Azoarcus sp. KH32C: one gene and its partner. The protein of the gene in region 1 interacts with the protein of each later gene in a pairwise test. Links are inferred from orthologs where the notes say so. Each region holds a gene or a part of one and is shown in the gene's direction. Other genes may lie near its edges.

Region 1 (10,165 bases):
ACCGTCATCATCGTCTTCTCGATCGCGACCGCCCGGAAGAAATTCGCGTGCGTGCGCGTCCAGTCGCTGACCATCATGTTGCCGTCCAGCGTCAGCGCAATTTCCGACGCGACCCGGGGCGCCGCGAAAAGATCGTCGAGCTTGAGCCGCACTCCGCTCACGCGGTCGTCCATGCGGTAGAGCACCTGCGCATCCTGCAGGTGGATCAGCGCGAGCCCCGAATCGTATTCATACATCCCCGCCTCGAAGATGCCGACCACCTCGAACTGCTTCACGCGCGGCAGCACGGCGGCCGGCGTGACGAGGCCCTGCGGTGCGATCAGCGTCACCTTGTCGCCGACCCTCGCGCGCAAGGCGTACGCAAGATCGCGCCCGAGCACGATGCCGAAGCGGCCCGGCTTCAGCTCTTCCAGGCTGCCCATGCGCATATGCCGTGCGAAATCGGCGACCTGCTCCTCGGCCCCGGGAAGCACCCCCCGCACGATCGTCCCACGCACGGCCTGGTCGAAGGACAGCATGCCCTGCTCCTGCACGTAGGGCGCCGCGGCCCGTACCAGCGGATGGTGCACCGCCTGGTCTGCCACCTGTTGCCACCCCTCCAGTTCCCCGTCGTTGCCCGAAATCTGGATATGCGCAGCGACCCCGAGAATGCGGGTGCGCAGCTCTTCCTGGAAGCCGTTCATCACGGACAGCACGACGATCAAGGCCGCGACGCCGAGACCGGTGCCGAGCATCGACACCAGTGAAATAAAGGAAATGAAACGGTTGCCTCCCTGCGCACGCCTACGCGAGCGGGTGTATCGCAGTCCTACCAGAAATTCGTATCGCATCGCACTCGGCACAGCCGCAAGGCCCGGATCGCAAAGTTCGGCATTGTGCCGGGGAAGGCGGTCCTTGGGGAGAGAAAACGTGTCAGACCGTGATCGGAGCCGATCCACGAGGAGTGTCCGACGTCCCCGATATCTTCACTGCACACTTGTCTGACAACTCATTTCATCTCGCGCAATCAGGGATTACGGCAACAGGGTTAATCCGTCTGGCGGCCACATCGGCACCTCCCTATCGTACGACCCGCGTAAGTAGCGCCATTTCGATACCGATATACGAGCACATCCGGGAGGGCTTCACCTTGGTTTGGCAACAGCTGTACGACCCGTTCAACAATATCTGGCTATCCAGCGCCGTCGCGTCGATTCCCGTCGTCGTGATGCTGGTCGGTCTCGGTTTCATGCACATGAAGGCCCATATCGCCGCAGGGCTGGGCCTCGGCAGCGCGCTGCTGATCGCGATTTTCGTGTTCGGCATGCCGGCCTCGATGGCGGGCAACGCGACGCTGTACGGCGCGATGTTCGGCCTGCTGCCGATCGGCTGGATCGTGCTCAACATCATCTTCCTGCACCAGCTGACGACCGAGAACGGATCGTTCAAGGTGCTCCAGCAAAGCCTCACCGGCATCACCGATGACCGCCGCCTGCAGCTGCTGTTGATCGCGTTCAGCTTCGGCGCGTTCTTCGAAGGCGCTGCCGGCTTCGGCACCCCGGTCGCCGTGACCGGCGCAATCCTGATCGGCCTCGGCTTCTCGCCGCTCGCCGCCTCGGGTCTCGCGCTGATCGCCAACACCGCACCGGTCGCCTACGGCGCGCTGGGCACGCCGGTGATCGCGCTCGCCGCCGTGACCGGCCTCGATCTCGGCCAGCTCTCGGGCATGATCGGCCGGCAGCTGCCGTTCTTCTCGCTGCTGGTACCGTTCTGGCTGATCTGGGCCTTCGCCGGCTTCCGCGGCATGATCCAGATCTGGCCCGCGATCTTCGTTGCCGGCATTTCGTTCGCGATTCCCCAGTACCTGGTGTCGAACTACCACGGTCCCTGGCTGGTGGACGTCGTTGCGGCGATCGTGTCGATGATTTCGCTGATCCTGTTCCTTAAGGTCTGGAAGCCGAAGCAGGTGTGGACCTCCACCGCACTGAAGGGCCGGAAGGATGACTCCGCTGCCGATGTCCCGGCTGCCGAGCCTGTCGTCACCACCGCTCGTCCCGACGGCCGTGCCGTGTTTGCCGCCTGGCTGCCGTGGATCATCCTGACCGTCTTCGTGTTCATCTGGGGCGTCCCGGACTTCAAGAAGTGGCTCGACGATGTTTCGATCGTCAAGATCCCCTTCACCGGCCTGCACAACCTGATCGAGAAGGTTCCGCCGGTCGTCGCCGCGCCGCACAAGGAAGCCGCGGTCTACAACTTCAACTACCTGTCGGCCACCGGTAGCGGCATCTTCATCGCCGCGATCATTGCCGGCCTGCTGATGAAGTTCAACCTGGGTCAGCTGTTCAGCATCTACTGGCGCACGATCAAGCTGGTCAAGCTGTCGCTGCTGACGATTGTCATCATGCTCGGCCTCGGCTACCTGACCCGCTACTCGGGCCTCGATGCGACCCTCGGCCTCGCCTTCGCCAACACCGGCTCGCTGTATCCGCTCTTCGGTACCCTGCTCGGTTGGCTCGGCGTCGCGCTGACCGGGTCGGACACCGCGGCCAACGTGCTCTTCGGCGGCCTGCAGAAGGTCACCGCTCAGCAGCTCGGCCTCAATCCGATCCTGATGGCGGCGGCGAACAGCTCCGGTGGCGTGATGGGCAAGATGATCGACGCCCAGTCGATCGTCGTCGCCAGTACCGCGACCCGCTGGTTCGGCCACGAAGGCGACATCCTGCGCTACGTGTTCTTCCACTCGATCGCGCTGGCGGTCCTCGTGGGCCTGCTCGTGACGCTCCAGGCCTACGTCTATCCCTTCACGGCCCTGGTGCCCTAAGCGCGAAACCCGGGGCCGCGTGCGACGTCAAATCGCAGGCGGTCCCGATCGAATCAGCCAATATTGAAGTTCCAAGCGGAGCAATATCATGTACAAGAGGATTCTCGTTGCTGTCGACGACAGCGCCACCTCGAACGCCGCACTTGCCGAAGCGATCACCCTGGCGAAGACGCTCGGCGCCGCCCTCCGGATCGTGCACGTCGCCGACGAGGCCCCGATCCGCCACGCCGTCGGCCTCGAAGCCGTGATCGACGTCTCGCAAGCGGAAAAAGCCATGCGCGACGCGGGCAAGGCCCTGCTCGAAGCCGCCGCAAAGACCGCCGCCGATGCCGGCGTCCAGGCCGACACGGCGCTCCTCGAAGCGGATGGCCAGATCGAAACCGCACACCGCCGCGTCGCCGAATGGATCATCGAAGGCGCCAACGCCTGGCAGGCCGACGTGATCGTTGCCGGCACGCACGGCCGCCGCGGCTTTGCACGTCTCTTCGTCGGCAACGTCGCCGAGGATCTCGTGCGCCTTGCCACGACCTCGCTGGTGCTGGTGCGCGGCAAGTAATCGCATCCCGGGTGCGGGCACACTGCACCCGTTTTCTCCTCTGCCCGCGGACCCTTCCCCTGACAGTACCGTGTGCTAGACTCGGCGCGCTCTTCTCTTCGGCCGCCCCATGCAGATTCACCTCGTCATCCCCGGCCTGATCTGGCCCGGCGCATCGGCCATCGGGCCGGCCTCCGGTTTGCAGTTGCCCGCCCTGGCTCGACTGCTCGGCCTCGGCCACCGCCACGTCGCGCCCTTCGAACCGCTGGACCGCCAACTGGCCCGTCTGCTCGGGTATCCCAGCCCTAATGAAGAAGACGCGCCGCTGCCGCTCGCGGCACTCCGTCGTCTCGGCGAAGACGCCGCCCCGCCACCCGCCGCTTCCCACTGGCTGTGCGCGGACCCGGTCAACCTCTCCTTCGCGCGCGAACACCTGCTGCTCAACGATTTTCCGGAAGACGAGTTGTCGCCGGACGAAGTCGCCGCACTGATCGGCGCGCTGAACGAGACCTTCTCCGATATCGGCCAATTCGAAGCCTGCACGCCGGCCCGTTGGTACTTGCGTCTCGCGGCCCCGACGCGCGCACGGCTCTACCCCTTGCACGACGTCGTCGGCCGGCCCATCCAGCATTTCCTGCCCGAAGGCGAGGACGCGCGCCTCTGGCAGCGCACGATGAACGAGATTCAGGTCGTGCTCCACAACCATCGGGTGAATCAAGCAAGGGAAAGCGCCGGTCGCCGACCCGCGAACAGCTTGTGGCTGTGGGGTGCGGGCGAACTCGCGGCATCGGCAAGGAGGCCGGCGACGGCAGTCCAGACCCGCGAGCCCCTGACCCGCGGCCTCGCCCGCGCCGCAGGCGTCGAGCCCACGGCCCCCGACTGCACGGCCGCGCTGAAGGACGAGACGGTCGTCATCATCGATTCGCTCCTCAAGCCCGCCTTGCAGCTCGATATCGATCGCTGGCGCAACACGCTGGTCGCCCTCGAGCGGGAATGGTTCGCCCCCCTCGCCGATGCAATTCGCACTCGGCGCGTGCGCAGCCTGCGGCTGACCGCCCCCGGTGACCGAGGCACACTCGAACTCGCCGTCCAGGCCAGCGACCGCTGGAAGTTCTGGCGCAAGCCATACGCCTTCGATGCGCTGCTGAAAACAATGGCGCCGCCTCCAGCGCCAACCGGCGATGCTCCGCAAGCCGCCGAGTCCGGAAGATTCGAACAATGACGCAGATCCAACCCCGCGCCATCCCGGCGCGTGCCATGCAACGGCTGATCGATACCGGGACACACCCGCTTCTCGCCCGGATCTACGCGGCGCGCGGCATCACTCGGCGCGAGGAGCTCGATTACGGGCTCAAGGCCCTGCTTCCGCCCGACGCACTGAAGGGAACACGCGAAGCCGCGCAACTGCTCGCCGACGCCATCGAAGCGGGCGCACGCATGCTGATCGTCGCCGACTACGACTGCGACGGCGCCACCGCCTGTGCGGTCGGCATCCGCGCGTTGCGCGCCTTCGGCGCCGACGTCGGCTACCTCGTGCCCAACCGCTTCGAATACGGCTACGGCCTGACACCGGCGATCGTCGAACTGGCCGCGCGCATGGAGCCGGACGTGCTGATCACCGTCGACAACGGCATTGCCAGTGTCGAAGGGGTCGCAGCGGCGCGCAGCTACGGCATGGCAACCGTGATCACCGACCACCACCTGCCCGGCGACGCGCTGCCCGACGCCGACGTGATCGTGAATCCGAACCAGCCGAGCTGCGACTTCCCGAGCAAGTCGCTCGCCGGCGTCGGCGTCATGTTCTACACGATGCTGGCCCTGCGCGCCGAACTGCGGGACCGCGGCGCGTTTGCCGGTGGCAAGGAACCGAACCTCGGCGAATTGCTCGATCTGGTCGCACTCGGCACCGTCGCCGACGTCGTCCGGCTGGACCACAACAACCGCATCCTCGTGTCCCAGGGCCTTGCCCGCATGCGCGCGGGCCGGATGCAACCCGGTATCCGCGCGCTCTTCGCCGCTGCGAGCCGCGATGCGGCGCGCGCGAGCACCTTCGACATGGGCTTCGGCCTCGGCCCGCGCCTCAACGCTGCTGGGCGCCTCTCGGACATGAGCCTCGGCATCGAGTGCCTCGTCACCGACGACATAGGCCGCGCGCTGAACATCGCGCAGGAACTCGACAAGCTCAATCGCGAGCGCCGCAACATCGAACAGGACATGCAGGAAGGCGCACTCGCGCGGCTCGCCGGATTCGATCCCGGCAACACGGCCACCGTGAGCCTGTTCGAGCCGGACTGGCACCAGGGCGTGATCGGGATCGTCGCCGGACGCATCAAGGAAAAGCTGCATCGCCCGGTGATCGCTTTCGCGCGGGGCGACGAAGGCGAGCTGAAGGGGTCCGGCCGCTCGATCCCGAACCTGCACCTGCGCGATGCGCTCGACCTCGTGAGCAAGCAACACCCCGAACTCATCCTGCGCTTCGGCGGCCACGCGATGGCGGCCGGCCTCACGATTCGCGAAAGCGAGTACAGCCGCTTCCAGGCCGTGTTCGAGGATGCGGTGCAGTCCCTCGTCTCGCCCTCGGATCTGACGCGCACCCTGGACACCGACGGCCCTCTCGAAGCGGGCTACATGAGCCTCGAATCGGCGCGCCTGATCGAGCAGGACATCTGGGGTCAAGGCTTCGCCGCGCCCGTGTTCGACGACGTATTCCGCGTCGACAACCAGCGGCTGATGAAGGACAAGCACCTGAAGCTGCAGCTTTCGAAGAACAACGTCCGCTTCGACGCCGTGCGCTTCAATTTCGCCGACGGCGCCCCGCCGCAGATCCGGGCCGCCTACCGGCTTGCGCCGAACGAGTACAACGGCATCACCAGCCTGCAGCTGATGCTCGAATACTTCGAAGGCGCGTGAGCCTTGACCGGCGCCCGGGCTGCGTCACGCAGCCCGGCGCAGCGGAAGCCGCACGGTGAAGGTCGTTCCCTCGCCGGGGTGGCTATCGACATCGATGTGTCCGCCGTGCTTCTGCACGATGCCATAGGACACCGACAGCCCCAGCCCCGTCCCCGCCCCCACTGGCTTCGTGGTAAAGAAGGGATCGAAGATCTTGGGCAGGACTTCCGGCGGGATGCCCGACCCATCGTCGGCAATCGCCGCCCATACCTCATTGCCGTCACAACCGGTCCTGACGGTGATCGTCCCTCGCCCCTTGATCGCCTGCGCCGCATTCACGAGCAGGTTGAGGAACACCTGATTGATCTGCGCCGCAATGCATTCGACGGGCGGCACCTCCCCGTAGTCACGCACCACTGACGCCTTGTACTTGATCTCATTGGCCGCGACGTTGAGCGTGCTCTCGATTCCGGCCCGCAGATCGAACATCTGCCACTCCGTGCTATCGATTCGCGAGAAATCGCGCAAGTCCTGCACGATGCGCCGGACGCGGCTTGCACCCTCGATCGACTCGGTAATCAGTTGCCGCACATCGTCACGCATGAAGTCGAGATCCGCAGCCTCCTTCGCCGCCACGATCCGGCCTCGCGCTTCGGCCCCATCGGCGAGCAGGTGCTCGCTCTCTTCATACACGCCGATCAGCGAAAGCAGCGACTCGACGTACTTCGCCAAGGTGGAAAGATTCGAATTCACGAAGCCGATCGGATTGTTGATCTCGTGCGCGACCCCCGCCGCGAGTTGTCCGATCGATGCGAGCTTCTCCGACTGCAGCAGCTGATTGTGCGCCTCTTCCAGCTTGGCGATGAGGATGCGCTGCTCCTCCCTCTCGATCTCGAGTGCCTCCTGCGCGCGCCGGCGCTCGTCGATTTCGCGCTCCATCGCTTCGCGTGCCGAGTGCAGCGCACGATTGATCTTCTCGTTTTCCCGCACCGCCGTTTCCAGGTCCCGCGTGCGCTCGCGAACCTGCTCCTCGAGGGTGACGGCAGTCTGGAAAAGACTGAACGCCGACCCCTGCATGCTGGTGCTGCGCTCGGCCCGGTTCATCAAGGCCGTCACCATCTTGTTCAGCCTTACGATCTCGGCCCGCAGCCTGGCTTCTTCATCGCCCTGCTCGGCCCTCGCTTCACTCGCCATGTTGCCGCTCGTCGCTGCCTATCGCGATGCCGGTCAGTGTCTGGTTCACATGCACCCCGCCATATTGCTCGCCATAGGTGCTGAAACCGACCGCGTTGTTCAGCGCCAGGAGACTCTCGACGGCGGCTTTGCTCCCGTCCTGGGAAATTTCGAGATTGCGCAGGATGCAATCGCAGGTGAGCAGCAGTTGGGGCGGACCGATCTCTTCCTTCAAGTCCTGCAGCGTCTTCTCGAGGTTGGACACCAGACCGGTGCCGCGGGCGACGCGCAGGACGAGCCCTTCGTCGATCGCGCAATAGAAGGTCAGGCTTCCGTCCGCATCCGCTCGCTGGATCGAGCGTACGTAGTCGGTGCCATCGATCACCACCACGACCGGCGATGCGGCGAAGTGCGCCGGATCCAGCTGGTCGGGGTTCACGCCGATCAGCCGGGCGTACTCTTCGGCGGCAGGCAGACCGTTGATCTCGCGTACCACGCGGCGGTCGGCATCGGCCTCGGTCACGACCAGGCGTTCGTCGAGCGACACGAAATGTTGGGTCTTGAAAGTCCGGAAAGGCAGGCTGGTCGAGACCAGGACCAGTACCGCGCTGTCGGAGGAAAAACGCCCGTCATGGAAGACGCAGGTCCGCTCGAACTTCAGATCGTCGCCGGCGGAACCGCCGAACAGCGGAATGTCTCCCAGCGCCGCCTGCAGCGTCCTCGTAACGGGCTCTTCACGGATCGACAGCCCGTCGATCAGCAGGAAGCCGAAGCTGTTGCCGACCCCTGCGCCTGGCGCACGTTGTTCCAGGCGTTGCAGTAGCGACTGGGCGATCCCTTTGCCGCGGGCAATCGAGAAATCCTTCAGTTCGTCGAGGCCGGCTGTGACCGCGGTACACGTGCCGGCCGGGAAACTTACGCCCGACAGGGAACGGTCCCGGTAGCCGAGCGGCCCGATCTCGCCGGCCGTCGTACATCCGACGACCGTCACCTTGCCGAAGAGGCGATTGATCTCATCGGCGAGCTCGTCGAGGTCGTAGGAACTGGAACAGAAGAACAGGACAAGTTCGGTGTCGGACTGAAGCAAGTCCCGGTGAAGCTCGCGCACTGCCGTCCGGGCATCGGGCGCGCTGGAGTGCGCTCTACGTATCTGGCTCATGGCTGATCCCTTGAGTGACAAGACCCGTTCGCATCTGTAACGGATGAGATTATCACTAACTGCGTATCGAAGTGCAGTCCGGACCTACAAAGGTAATCGGGGTCGAGAACCGCCGCTTTCGATCGCCGTGCCGGGTATAATGACCGGTTTCCCGAGAAGAATTCGCCGGAGCCTCATGATGGAAGCCGAACGCATCAACGCCATTGCCCAGAAACTCGACGACCTCCAAGCCCGGGGTCGCGAACTTCGGAGGTATCTTTGACTACGACGAGAAATCGTCGAAGCTCGAAGAGGTAACGCGCGCACTGGAAGACCCGGCGGTCTGGAACAACGCCGAAAAGGCCCAGGAACTCGGCAAGGAAAAGCGTCAACTCGAGAACGTGGTCGTCAACCTGCGCGACATCGAACAGATGTCGGTCGACCTGAAGGACCTGTTCGATCTGGCGCAGGCCGAGGATGACGAGGACACGCTGTCCGCAGTTGAAGGCGACCTCGCGCCCCTCGAAGCCAAGGTCCACATGCTCGAATTCCGCCGGATGTTTTCGAATCCGATGGACCCGAACTCCTGCTTCATCGAAATCCAGGCCGGCGCCGGCGGCACCGAGGCGCAGGATTGGGCGGGCATGCTCGAACGGATGTACCTTCGCTACTGCGAGCGCAAGGGCTTCAACGTCGAACTGATGGAAGAGTCGGAAGGCGAAGTCGCGGGCATCAAGAGTGCGACGATCAAGGTCGGCGGCGAATACGCCTACGGCTTCCTGCGCACCGAGACGGGCATCCACCGCCTCGTGCGCAAGAGCCCGTTCGACTCCAACGCACGGCGCCACACGAGCTTCTCGTCAGTGTTTGTCTACCCGGAGGTCGACGACTCGATTGAGATCGACATCAACCCGGCGGACCTGCGCATCGACACCTACCGCGCGTCCGGCGCGGGCGGCCAGCACATCAACAAGACCGACTCCGCGGTGCGTATCACGCACGAGCCGACCGGTGTCGTCGTGCAGTGCCAGAACGACCGTTCGCAGCACAAGAACAAGGCCGAGGCGATGTCGATGCTGAAGGCGCGCTTGTACGAACTGGAGCTGCGCAAGCGCCAGGCGGAGCAGCAGAAGCTGGAAGACTCGAAGAGCGACATCGGCTGGGGCCACCAGATCCGTTCCTACGTGCTCGACCAGTCGCGCATCAAGGATCTGCGCACCAACTACGAAGTCGGCAACACGCAGGCGGTGCTTGACGGCGACCTCGAAGACTTCATCGCTGCGAGCCTGAAGCAGGGCGTCTGAGCGCCAAGCTCTGCGCCCCGTATCACCCTGCATGACGCCCGACCTCGCTGATTTTCTCGCCCCCGGCGTGGCCGCGGACGATGTGCCCGAACTGGCCACACTCGCCGCGGCCCGGCCGCTGATCGACGCCTTCATCACGCTGTTCCGCGGCTCCGAAGCCGAAGTCCTGCTGCGCCTGCTTGTGCTGCGGGAAATCGGCCAGGAGTCCGAATCGCCGCGATGGTCGCCCGACGTGCTGCGCTCGCGCTTCACCTATCTCGACCCGGTGAAGCTTGAAACGGTGCTCAAGCGCTTGCGCGACAACGCGCTGCTGAGTTTCGCAGAGG
Region 2 (10,288 bases), 2.2 Mb from region 1 along the record:
CATCTGATCTATCCGGGACAGATCATCGTTCTCGACCGCAGCGGCCCCTATTTGACGATCGGCCGGCGCGTCGGCGAGCAGAAACTCCAGCCGCAGGTCTATAACGAACCGCTCGAAACGGCGATCGCGACGATCCCGATGCAGGCGATCGAACCCTTCCTGACGAAGCCGCTGGTGATCGATGAGGCGCGCCTCGCGCAAGCCGGCACCATCGTCGCCACGGAAACCAGCCGCGTGTACATGGGCCCGGGCGACACGATCTTCGCGAAGAACATCAAGGGCGAGCAGAAGGTGTGGCAGGTCTTCCGCCCCGCCAAGCCGCTGGTCGACCCGCAGACCCACGAAGTGCTGGGCTACGAAGCCGCCTTCCTCGGCACGGCGCGGGTGACCGAGCCGGGCACGCCGGCAACGCTGGAAATCGTCGAATCCGTCGAGGAAGTCGGGACCGGCGACCGCCTCATCGAAGCCGGCGCGCCTGAAGTCTTCTCGTATGTGCCGCATGCGCCGGACAAGGCGGTCGAAGGCCGCCTGATCGGCATCTATCGCGGTGTCACCGAGACCGGCCGCAACAGCGTCGTCACCCTCAACATCGGTAGCCGCGACGGTCTGGAACGCGGCCACGTGCTCGCGCTGCATCGCAATCGCGGGGCGGTCGTGTACAAGGACGACGAGGGCAACAAGGAATCCTTCGTGCTGCCCGAAAAGCGCTTCGGCCTCGCGATGGTGTTCCGCGTCTTCGATCGCGTTGCCTACGCGCTGGTGATGGACACCGACGGTCCGGCCACGATCGGCGACAGCGTCCGCAAGCCCTGAGCGCTGCACCCGCCTCCGTGGAGGACGATCTCGCCGCCTGGCTGCGGCTCACCCTCCTTCCCGGCCTCGGCCCCGAACGCCAGCGCACCTTGCTCGCCGCGTTCGGGCTGCCCGAACAAATCTTCCGTGCGAGCCGCAGCAGCCTCGCCAGCGTCGTCGGCGGCGAAGCGGCCGACCTGCTGCTCGCGGCGCCGGATCGGACCCGCATCGACGCCGCGCTGAAGTGGGCGCGCGAACCCGGCAACCACGTCGTCACTCTCGGCGACCCGCGCTACCCGCAAGCGCTGCTTGAGATTCCCGATCCTCCGGTACTGCTCTATGTGAAGGGTGATCCGGGGCTGCTGCAGAGCGCGGGCCTTGCGATGGTCGGCGCGCGTTCGGCGACCCCTGCCGGCCTCGCCAACGCCGAAGCCTTCGCCGCCAATCTGGCCGCGGCAGACCTGACGATCGTCAGCGGCCTTGCATTGGGCATCGACGCGGCGGCACATCAGGGCACCCTGAGCGTGCCCGAGGGGCGCACGGTGGCGGTGATCGGCACCGGTGCGGATCGCGTCTATCCGGCAAAACATCAGACGCTCGCGCGCGAAATCGCGGCACGGGGCGCGATCGTCAGCGAATTCCCGCTCGGCACGCCGCCGCTGCCGCATAACTTTCCGCGTCGCAACCGCATCATTGCCGGGCTCGCCCGCGGTGTGCTGGTCGTCGAAGCGGCGCTGGGCAGCGGTTCGCTGATCACGGCGCGCCTCGCGACCGATTGCGGTCGCGAGGTCTTCGCGATTCCCGGTTCGATTCACTCGCCGCTCGCGCGCGGCTGCCACCGCCTGATACGGGACGGCGCGAAGCTGGTCGAGACTGCCGAAGATGTCCTCGAGGAGCTCGCCTGGAGCGCGCCGGCAGCGGTGCGACGCGACGCCGGTCGGTCGCCAGCGGTCCCGGGCTCGCGTAGCCGCCGCAATTCCCGCGAACCGGCTACGGCACCGGCGGGACTGCAGCTCGAAATCCCGCAAGGCCCGCCTGAACATGCCATCGTCCTTGACGCGCTAGGCCACGATCCGCTCGACATTGACACGCTGGCGACACGTTGCAGCTTGACGCTCGATGCGCTCTACGCCATTCTGCTTCCGCTGGAGCTCGACGGACAGATCACCCGACTGCCGGGCGGGCGCTTCCAGCGCCTCTGATTTGTGGGGTGCGCCGCCATGTTCGATATCCTGGTCTATCTCTTCGAGAATTACGTTCACGCCACCGCCTGTCCGGAGTCGGACCAGCTTGCGCGCAAGCTCTCGGCCGCCGGATTCGAGCAGGACGAAATCAGCGAAGCGCTGGAGTGGCTCACCGGCCTGCGCAACCTCGGCACGACCTCGCCGCTGCTGATGACGCCCGCGGCGGGCGCGATCCGTCTGTATAGCGCCGAGGAGCAGACGCGTCTGGACGCGGACTGCCGCGGCTTCCTCGCCTTCCTGGAGAACGCGGGTACGCTCGACGCGGCGACGCGCGAAATCATCATCGAACGCACGCTGGCGCTTGACGGCTTCAACGTCAGCCTGGGGCGCCTGAAGGTGATCGTGCTGATGGTGCTGTGGCAACGCGAGCTGCCGATCGACGGATTGATCGTCGACGAACTGCTGGGCGAAGACTTCGAGGACGAAGGACTGCTGCCGCAGTAAGGAAAACCGGCCCCGCTTGCGGACGTCACGGCGGCCTGCTTATCATGCGCCGCTTCATAACCCTATAGACAAAAGCCCTTTGTGGCTTTCCAAGGCAGCCACACCGGCATGAGCAAGCAACTGATCATCGCGGAAAAGCCCTCGGTCGCGCAGGACATTGCTCGCGCACTGGGCGGCTTCACGAAGGAAAAGGACTACTTCGAGTCGGACGAGTACGTCCTGTCGTCCGCGGTCGGCCACCTGCTGGAACTGGTCGTCCCCGAGGAATACGAGGTCAAGCGCGGCAAATGGACCTTCGCCCACCTGCCGGTGATCCCGCCGCAGTTCGCGCTCAAACCGATCGAAAAGACCGACGACCGCCTGAAGCTGCTGACGCGGCTCATCAAGCGCAAGGACGTCACCGGCCTCATCAACGCCTGTGACGCGGGACGCGAGGGCGAACTGATCTTCAATTTCATCGCGCAGCACGCGAAGACCGACAAGCCGGTGTCGCGCCTGTGGCTGCAGTCGATGACGGCCAACGCGATCCGCGAGGGCTTCGCGCACCTGCGCTCGGCGCAGGAGGTCGAGGGCCTACGCTCGGCTGCCGTGTGCCGCGCCGAGAGCGACTGGCTGATCGGCATCAACGGCACGCGGGCGATGACCGCGTTCAACTCCAAGACCGGTGGCTTCCACCTGACCACGGTCGGGCGCGTACAGACACCGACGCTCGCGATCGTCGTCGAGCGCGAGCAAAAGATCCGCCAGTTCAAGCCGCGCGACTACTGGGAACTTGAAGCGTCCTTCGGCTGCCAGGCCGGCAGCTACGCGGGCCGCTGGTTCGACGAAAATTTCAAGAAGGCCGAGGGCGACGAGCACGCGACGGCCTTCCGGCTGTGGGACAAGACGCGCGCCGAGGCGATCAAGGCCAAGTGCGACGGCAAACCGGGCCAGGTCAGCGAGGAATCCAAACCCTCGACCCAGCTCTCGCCGCTGCTCTTCGACCTGACGAGCCTGCAGCGCGAGGCGAACGGCCGCTTCGGCTTCTCGGCCCGGGTGACCTTGCAGATCGCGCAGGCGCTGTACGAGAAGCACAAGGTGCTGACCTATCCGCGTACCGACGCGCGCGCGCTGCCCGAGGACTATCTCGGCACGGTCAAGGACGTGATGCGGGCGCTGCCGGACGCGTATGCGCCTTTCGCGAACGAGATCGCGAAGCAGGGCTGGGTGAAGCCGAACAAGCGGATCTTCAACAACGCGAAGATTTCGGATCACTTCGCCATCATCCCGACCGGCACCGTGCCGAAGAGCCTGTCGGAGGCCGAACACAAGATCTACGATCTGGTGACGCGCCGCTTCCTGTCGGTGTTCTATCCGGCCGCCGAATACCGCGTGACGACGCGGATCACGCGCGTCGCGGGTGAAGCGTTCAAGACCGAGGGCAAGGTGCTCGTCAATCCGGGCTGGCTCGCGGTGTACGGCAAGGAAGGCGTCAAGGACGACGAGGATGGTACCGGCGGCGGCGCGCAGCTCGTCGCGGTGCAGCCCAACGAGACGGTGTCGACGGACGACCTCGTCGTGAAGAGCCTCGTCACGAAGCCGCCCGCACGCTACAACGAAGCGACGCTGCTGTCGGCGATGGAAGGCGCGGGCAAGATGGTCGATGACGAGGAACTGCGCGCGGCGATGGCCGAGCGCGGCCTCGGCACGCCGGCGACGCGGGCGCAGATCATCGAAGGGCTGATCGCGGAGCAGTACATCCATCGCGAGGGCCGCGAGCTGATCCCGAGCGCGAAGGCGTTCTCGCTGATCACGCTGCTGAAGGGCCTCGACGTGTCGGCGCTGACTTCGCCGGAACTGACCGGTGAGTGGGAGCACAAGCTCTCGCAGATGGAACGCGGCCAGCTGTCGCGGCCCGAGTTCATGCGCGAGATCGCCGAGATGGCACGCGAAGTCGTCGAGCGCGCGAAGCGCTATGAATCCGACACCGTGCCGGGCGATTTCGTCACGCTGTCGACGCCCTGCCCGAAGTGCGGCAGCGTGGTGAAGGAGAATTACAAGAAGTTCGCCTGCCAGGCCTGCGACTGGAGCGCGTGGAAGATCGTGGCCGGGCGCCAGTTCGAGATCGACGAGATCGAAACGCTGCTGCGCACCGGCCGCGTCGGCCCGCTGGTGGGCTTCCGCAGCAAGATGGGGCGACTGTTCAACGCCGAGATCAAGCTCAACGACGACAAGCAGCCCGAGTTCGATTTCGGCCAGCCGAAGGACGACGGCGAGGGCGCGGAAGCGGTCGACTTCTCGGGCCAGGAAGCGCTCGGCCCGTGCCCGAAGTGTGCGTCGCCGGTGTACGAGCACGGCATGGCCTACGTCTGCGAAAAGTCAGTGGGACCCGAAAAATCCTGCGATTTCCGCTCCGGCAAGGTCATTCTGCAGCAACCGGTCGAGCGCGAGCAGATGGCGAAGCTGCTTGCCGACGGGCGCACCGACCTGCTGAAGGGCTTCGTATCGACGCGCACGAAGCGCAAGTTCTCGGCCTTCCTGGTACGGGGCGCGGACGGCAAGGTCGGCTTCGAATTCGAACCGAAGGCGCCGAAGGCCGGCGCGAAAGGCAAGGCGGGCAACGGCAAACCGGCTGAAGGCGGCACGGACGAGGCAGCCGGCAAGGGCGGAGAAAAGGCGGCCCCGGCCACCGCGGCGAAGAAGCCGGCCACGCGCCGGCGCAGCGCAGAAAGCTGACACGGCGAGCGGGCCGATCGGCCCGCGCCGTGTCCAGAGTCAGCCGGACCACCAGTGCCCGACGCCGGACAGCAGGCGATGCGTCTCGTCGGTGGTCGCACCGACCAGCGCGAAGCCGCGCAACTTCCCGCTGCGGTCATGGAACAGCGCGCGCACGCCGCGGCCCGTGGCGCACTCGTGCCATTCGCCGTCGAGTCCGCGCGGCGGCTCGCAGATCACGGCCTCGCTGCAACCGGTCTGCATGCGTCGTGAGCGGGGATGCCAGCGGAGCATGCGGTTTCTCCCTCCCGTCAGGCCCCCGGCCAGCACGCGCACGCTCTCCTCGATGTCGTCGACATGCGCAAAGACGCGGTTTGCCATCTGCGCGCATTCGCCGACCGCGAAAATGTGCTCGTCCGAGCTTCGCATCTGGCCGTTGACGACGATGGCGGAGGCGACGTCGAGGCCGGCCTCGCGCGCGAGCGTACTGCGCGGCCGGCTGCCGAGGGCCGCGACGACGACCTCCGCGATGAGGCGGAGGCCGGAGAGGGTCGTGATCTCGAGGTCATAGCCACGCTGCTCGATGCGATGGATGCCGTCTTCGATCCATAGACTCACGCCCGCTGATCGCAGGTCCTGCTCGATGCGACCGGCGCAAAGCGTCGGGAAGGAGTCGCAAAGCAGGCGATTTTGCGGTTCGAGGAGCGTCACTTCGCAGCCGCCGCGCAGCAGGTTTCCTGCGAGCTCGCACCCCGGCAGGTCCCCGCCGAGCACCACGACGCGCTTGCGGCCCGCCAGTTCGCTGCGCAGGTAGGTGTATTCGGCCAGGCTGCTGACGGTCAGGATGCGGTCGGCGGCGCTGCCGCGCATCGCGGAAGGGCGCACGGCTTCGGCTCCGGTCGCGAGGACGAGGCGGGAATAGGCTTGCTCCCCGCTGGCCCGCCCGCTGGTTTGGGTACGCACGACGCGGCGCTCGCGGTCGATGGCGACGACGCGGCAATGCGGCTCGACCGTCGCGCCGAAGCGGTAGGCCATCTGCTCGGCGGTCGCGACCACCAGCTGGCCTGCTTCGCGGCGTTGGGCAAGGGCGGTGGCGAGTTCGAACTTCGCGTAGGCGGCGCCGTCGTCGGCGGCGGCGATCCACACTGGCTGGCGCGTATCCACGTGGCGCAATGCCCGCAACACGCCGTATCCGGCCATGCCCGTTCCGACGATGACAAGGGGAGCACTCATGTTCGGCCTCGCGTGAAGCCCACGTATCGCCAACGCTACGCCGCGCGATCGGGCGCGGCGCGGGAATGGATCACGCCACGGCGCTGACCGTTCCGCTTTCGAGCGGCACTGCGCGGCCGATCGGCCGCACGCCGGGGAGCTGGCTTTCGAGGATGGCGGTGCGCAACACATCGATGGCGCCGCTGCGCGGATAGGTCACGCGCCAAGCGAGCACGACGCGACGCGAAGGTTCGGGATCGGCGAAGGGGCGGACGGCGACGAGGTTGTTCTGTCCGGGCAGCTCATCCGCAGCGGAACTGGGCAGCACCGTGACGCCGAGGCCGGTCGCGACCATGTGGCGGATGGTTTCGAGCGAGCTGCCTTCGAGCGTGCGTTGCAGGCCGCTGACGCTGCGGCAGTGCGGGCAGACTTCGAGTACCTGTTCGCGGAAGCAGTTGCCGGCGCCGAGCAGCAGCAGATGTTCGTCGGAAAGGCGGTCAGGTTCGATGCTTTCGTGGGCCGTCCACGGGTGGTCGGCGGGCATCAGCACGCGGAAGGGTTCGTCGTAGACCGGCTGTGCGACGATGCCAGCCTCTTCGAACGGCAGCGACAGCACGATGACGTCGAGTTCGCCCCGTTTGAGCGCTTCGAGCAGGCGCGTGGTGTAGTTTTCGGTGATGATGAGCGGCATGCGCGGCGCGAGCCGATGCACGCGCGGAATCATACGCGGCAGCAGGTAGGGGCCGATCGTGAAGATCACGCCGAGGCGCAGCGGACCGGACAGCGGATCCTTGCCGGCCGCCGCGATCTCGTGGATTTGCGCGGCTTCCATCAGGACCTTTTCCGACTGTGCAACGATGCGCTGACCGGTGGCGGTGATCTTCACCTCGGTCGCGCTGCGCTCGAAGAGCTGCACGCCGAGTTCGTCCTCGACTTTCTTGATCGCCACCGACAGGGTCGGCTGGCTGACGTGGCATTTTTCGGCCGCGCGGCCAAAATGGCGCTCGTGGGCCAGGGCGATGAGGTAGCGGAGGTCGGTCAGAGTCATGGCTGCAGGCGTGCCGGAGAGCGAATTCGATAGCGTACGTTGATGATGGTACTCCGCTTGGGATCTTGAACATGGTCAAAATCCCCCGCCGCCGTGTCCCTTATAATGTTTCAAAACGTGTCATGGTCTTTGTGGCCCCCAGCGAAAAAAGAAGAATCCCCGCCATGCAACCCACTTCCTGCTATACAGGACTGCTTCCAGCCGCCCTACTCGTCCTGTCCTGCCCGGCTTCGGGCCAGTCCCTCGAATCCGAACAGGCATTCTTCGAACCTCTGCCCGTCGTGCTGACGGTGTCGCGGATGCCGAAGCCGCAACGCGAGACGCCCGCCGCGATCACGATCCTGGATCGCGACCTGATCCGTGCGACCGGCTACCGCGACATCGGGCGCCTGCTGCGGCTGGTGCCAGGGATGCAGATCGCGCAGGAAACCGGCAACGACCAGTGGGTGAGCTATCACGGACCGGGCACCGATTACCCGAGGCAGGTGCAGTTGCTGCTCGACGGGCGTCCGCTGTATGCGCCGTACTTCGGAGGCGCCTTCGCCGGGGGAATCCCGATCGCGATCGAGGACATCGAGCGCATCGAGGTCGTGCGCGGCACCGATTCGGCCGCCTACGGCTCGCAGGCCTTCGACGGCATCGTCAACATCATCACGCGCCACACTTCCGAGGAGACCGGCAGCGCGGTCATGCTGCGCGGCGGCACCAACGGCATCGCGGGGGGCAGCGCACGCGCCGTGGGCCAGCAGGGGCCGCTCGGCCTGCGCCTGACGGTGCAGCGCGAACGTGACGACGGCATGGGCGGACTGCACGATGACCGCACGACCAACCGCGCGAATCTGCGCGGCGACCTGCGCATCAGCACCTACGACGAGATCACGATGGCCGCCGGCGTGATGCACAGCGATCGCGAACGCGGCTACGACAACACCCAGTTCAACAGCAATCCGAAGCGCAAGGCAGCGATGCACTCGGAGTTCGTGCAGCTGCGCTGGCGCCACGCACCGACGAGCGACGAAGAGTTCGTGCTGTCGACGAACTACGCGCGCGAGAAGGCGCGCGACGAGTGGAAGATCAGCAGTCGCGGTCTACAGGGGCTCGGGGTGCCGCTGGTCGAAGTGCCGGTCAATGAGAACAACGCGACGACGCGTCACAACCTCGAGTTCGAACATCATTTCACCGCCTCCGACCGGCTGCGGCTGGGATGGGGCGCGGAATGGCGCCGCGACGAATTCGTTTCGCCCTTCCTGCTCTACAATGACCCGAAACAGTCGCAGGACACGTCCCGGCTGTACGGCAACAGCGAATGGCACTTCGCAAACGAGTGGTTGCTGAACGCCGGCCTGATGGCCGAAAACGCCCAGTACGACCAGACGCGGCTGTCGCCGCGGGTATTCCTGAACTGGCTGCCCGACACCGCCCAGTCCTGGCGCATCGGCTACACGCGCGCCTACCGCCAGCCCGGCATCTTCGATCGCAATGCCGACGTGCGCATTTACGTTCCCGGCACGACGCTGCTGCTGCAACAGCGCCAGATCGCGAATCCCGACATCGAGCCGCCGCGCATCGATGCCTTCGAGCTGGGCTTCCTCGGCCAGCTGCCCGACGGCCGCGCGCAGATCGACGTGCGCCTCTTCCACGAGGAAACGCGCGACCAGATCCGCCGCCAGGCGGTCGACGTGCCGGCGACGAACCCCTTCCAGGCGATCGTGCAGCACTTCCTTCCGCCGTCGCAGTGGGTCAATCGCGACGACGCGATCCGTGTCGAGGGCATCGAGTACCAGTTGCAGGTGCGTCCTTGGGAAGGCGGGCAGCTGCTTTTCAGCCACACGGTGATCCGGGCGCAATCGGACGAAGAGGCGATCCGCCGCAGCGTCGCCCCCTACACCGCGAGCCTGACCTGGCTGCAGCGCAGCGGGCCGTGGCAGAGCACACTGACGCTGCTGCGCAGCGGTCCGGTCGATGCCGGCAACGGCTTCACGCCGAGCTACCGCTACAGCGTGCCGGCCTACACGACCGCGGATGCGAGCATCGCACGCCACTTCGTGCTCGATGGCGGTCAGCGCGTGGAGGTGCGCCTGACGGGGATCAACCTGCTCGGAAAACACCAGGAATTGGCGAACTACCCGTTGCAGCGCCTGGCCGGCGACCGGCCGGTGAATCGCGTCGAGCCGCAGGTGGCCTTGAGCGTGACGACGGAATTCTGAGCGACGACGGGGGGAACGGCTACACGTCGCCCAACTCGGCGAGCACGAAGAGCCGGGAGAGTTCGGCGCCGGACTTGATTTCCAGCTTGCGGAAGAGGTTCATGCGGTGGGCTTCGACGGTGCGCGGGCTGATGCCCAGGCGGTCGGCGACCTCGCGCGCGGACAGGCCGTCGACGAGGTGGAGCGCGGTTTCGCGTTCGCGCTCGGTGAGCAGCGCCAGGCGGGCACGCGCGACGGCGATCTGGCCGCGACGGGCGCGGCGGCCGCGAGTGCTCGCGATCGCGAGGCGCACCTGCTCGATCAGCAACTCATTGCTGAGGGGCTTTTCGAGGACGGCGAAGGTGCCAGCCTGCATCGCGCGGACGGTGACGGGCACGTCGGCGTTGCCGGTGTAGATGATCACAGGCAGGTCGATGCCGCGTGCCTTCATGCGCTCGTGCAGTTCGAGGCCGCCGACGAAGGGCATGCGCAGGTCGAGGATGATGCAGGCCTCGTCCTTCGGGATGTAGCCGGCGAGGAAGGATTCGGCGCCGCCGAAGGATTCGACGTGAAAACCGGCCGAGCGGAACACGCGCTCGAGCGACTTGCGGAACGCCTCGTCATCATCGACGATCGCGACCCACTGTTCGGTGGCCATCCTGGACTCC

Evidence for each region.
Region 2: the proteins of recJ (region 1) and AZKH_RS00250 interact in binary tests that used the Escherichia coli proteins (3 or more experiments, as listed by UniProt). The link is inferred for Azoarcus sp. KH32C from one-to-one orthologs.

Annotation. Positions count from the first base shown.
Region 1 is NC_020516.1:2,290,852-2,301,016, reverse strand. The notes cover bases 3,900-6,899. They hold recJ (single-stranded-DNA-specific exonuclease RecJ), read left to right. Parts: upstream 3,900-4,553; coding sequence 4,554-6,245; downstream 6,246-6,899. Other genes in these bases: AZKH_RS09975 (histidine kinase), read right to left, coding at 6,270-6,899; AZKH_RS09985 (hypothetical protein), read left to right, coding at 3,900-4,557. In the rest of the region: AZKH_RS10000 (lipoprotein-releasing ABC transporter permease subunit), read right to left, coding at 1-830; AZKH_RS09995 (L-lactate permease), read left to right, coding at 1,130-2,800; AZKH_RS09990 (universal stress protein), read left to right, coding at 2,889-3,356; more of AZKH_RS09985, read left to right, coding at 3,466-3,899; more of AZKH_RS09975, read right to left, coding at 6,900-7,418; nitric oxide-sensing protein NosP, read right to left, coding at 7,408-8,556; AZKH_RS09960 (hypothetical protein), read left to right, coding at 9,871-10,165. UniProt on the Escherichia coli protein: Single-stranded-DNA-specific exonuclease.
Region 2 is NC_020516.1:61,284-71,571, reverse strand. The notes cover bases 2,273-5,395. They hold AZKH_RS00250 (DNA topoisomerase III), read left to right. Parts: upstream 2,273-2,588; coding sequence 2,589-5,195; downstream 5,196-5,395. Other genes in these bases: AZKH_RS00245 (NAD(P)/FAD-dependent oxidoreductase), read right to left, coding at 5,235-5,395; AZKH_RS00255 (DUF494 domain-containing protein), read left to right, coding at 2,273-2,480. Also shown: AZKH_RS00265 (LysM peptidoglycan-binding domain-containing protein), read left to right, coding at 1-813; DNA-processing protein DprA, read left to right, coding at 831-1,994; more of AZKH_RS00255, read left to right, coding at 2,013-2,272; more of AZKH_RS00245, read right to left, coding at 5,396-6,407; AZKH_RS00240 (hydrogen peroxide-inducible genes activator), read right to left, coding at 6,478-7,434; AZKH_RS00235 (TonB-dependent siderophore receptor), read left to right, coding at 7,599-9,641; AZKH_RS00230 (response regulator transcription factor), read right to left, coding at 9,661-10,278.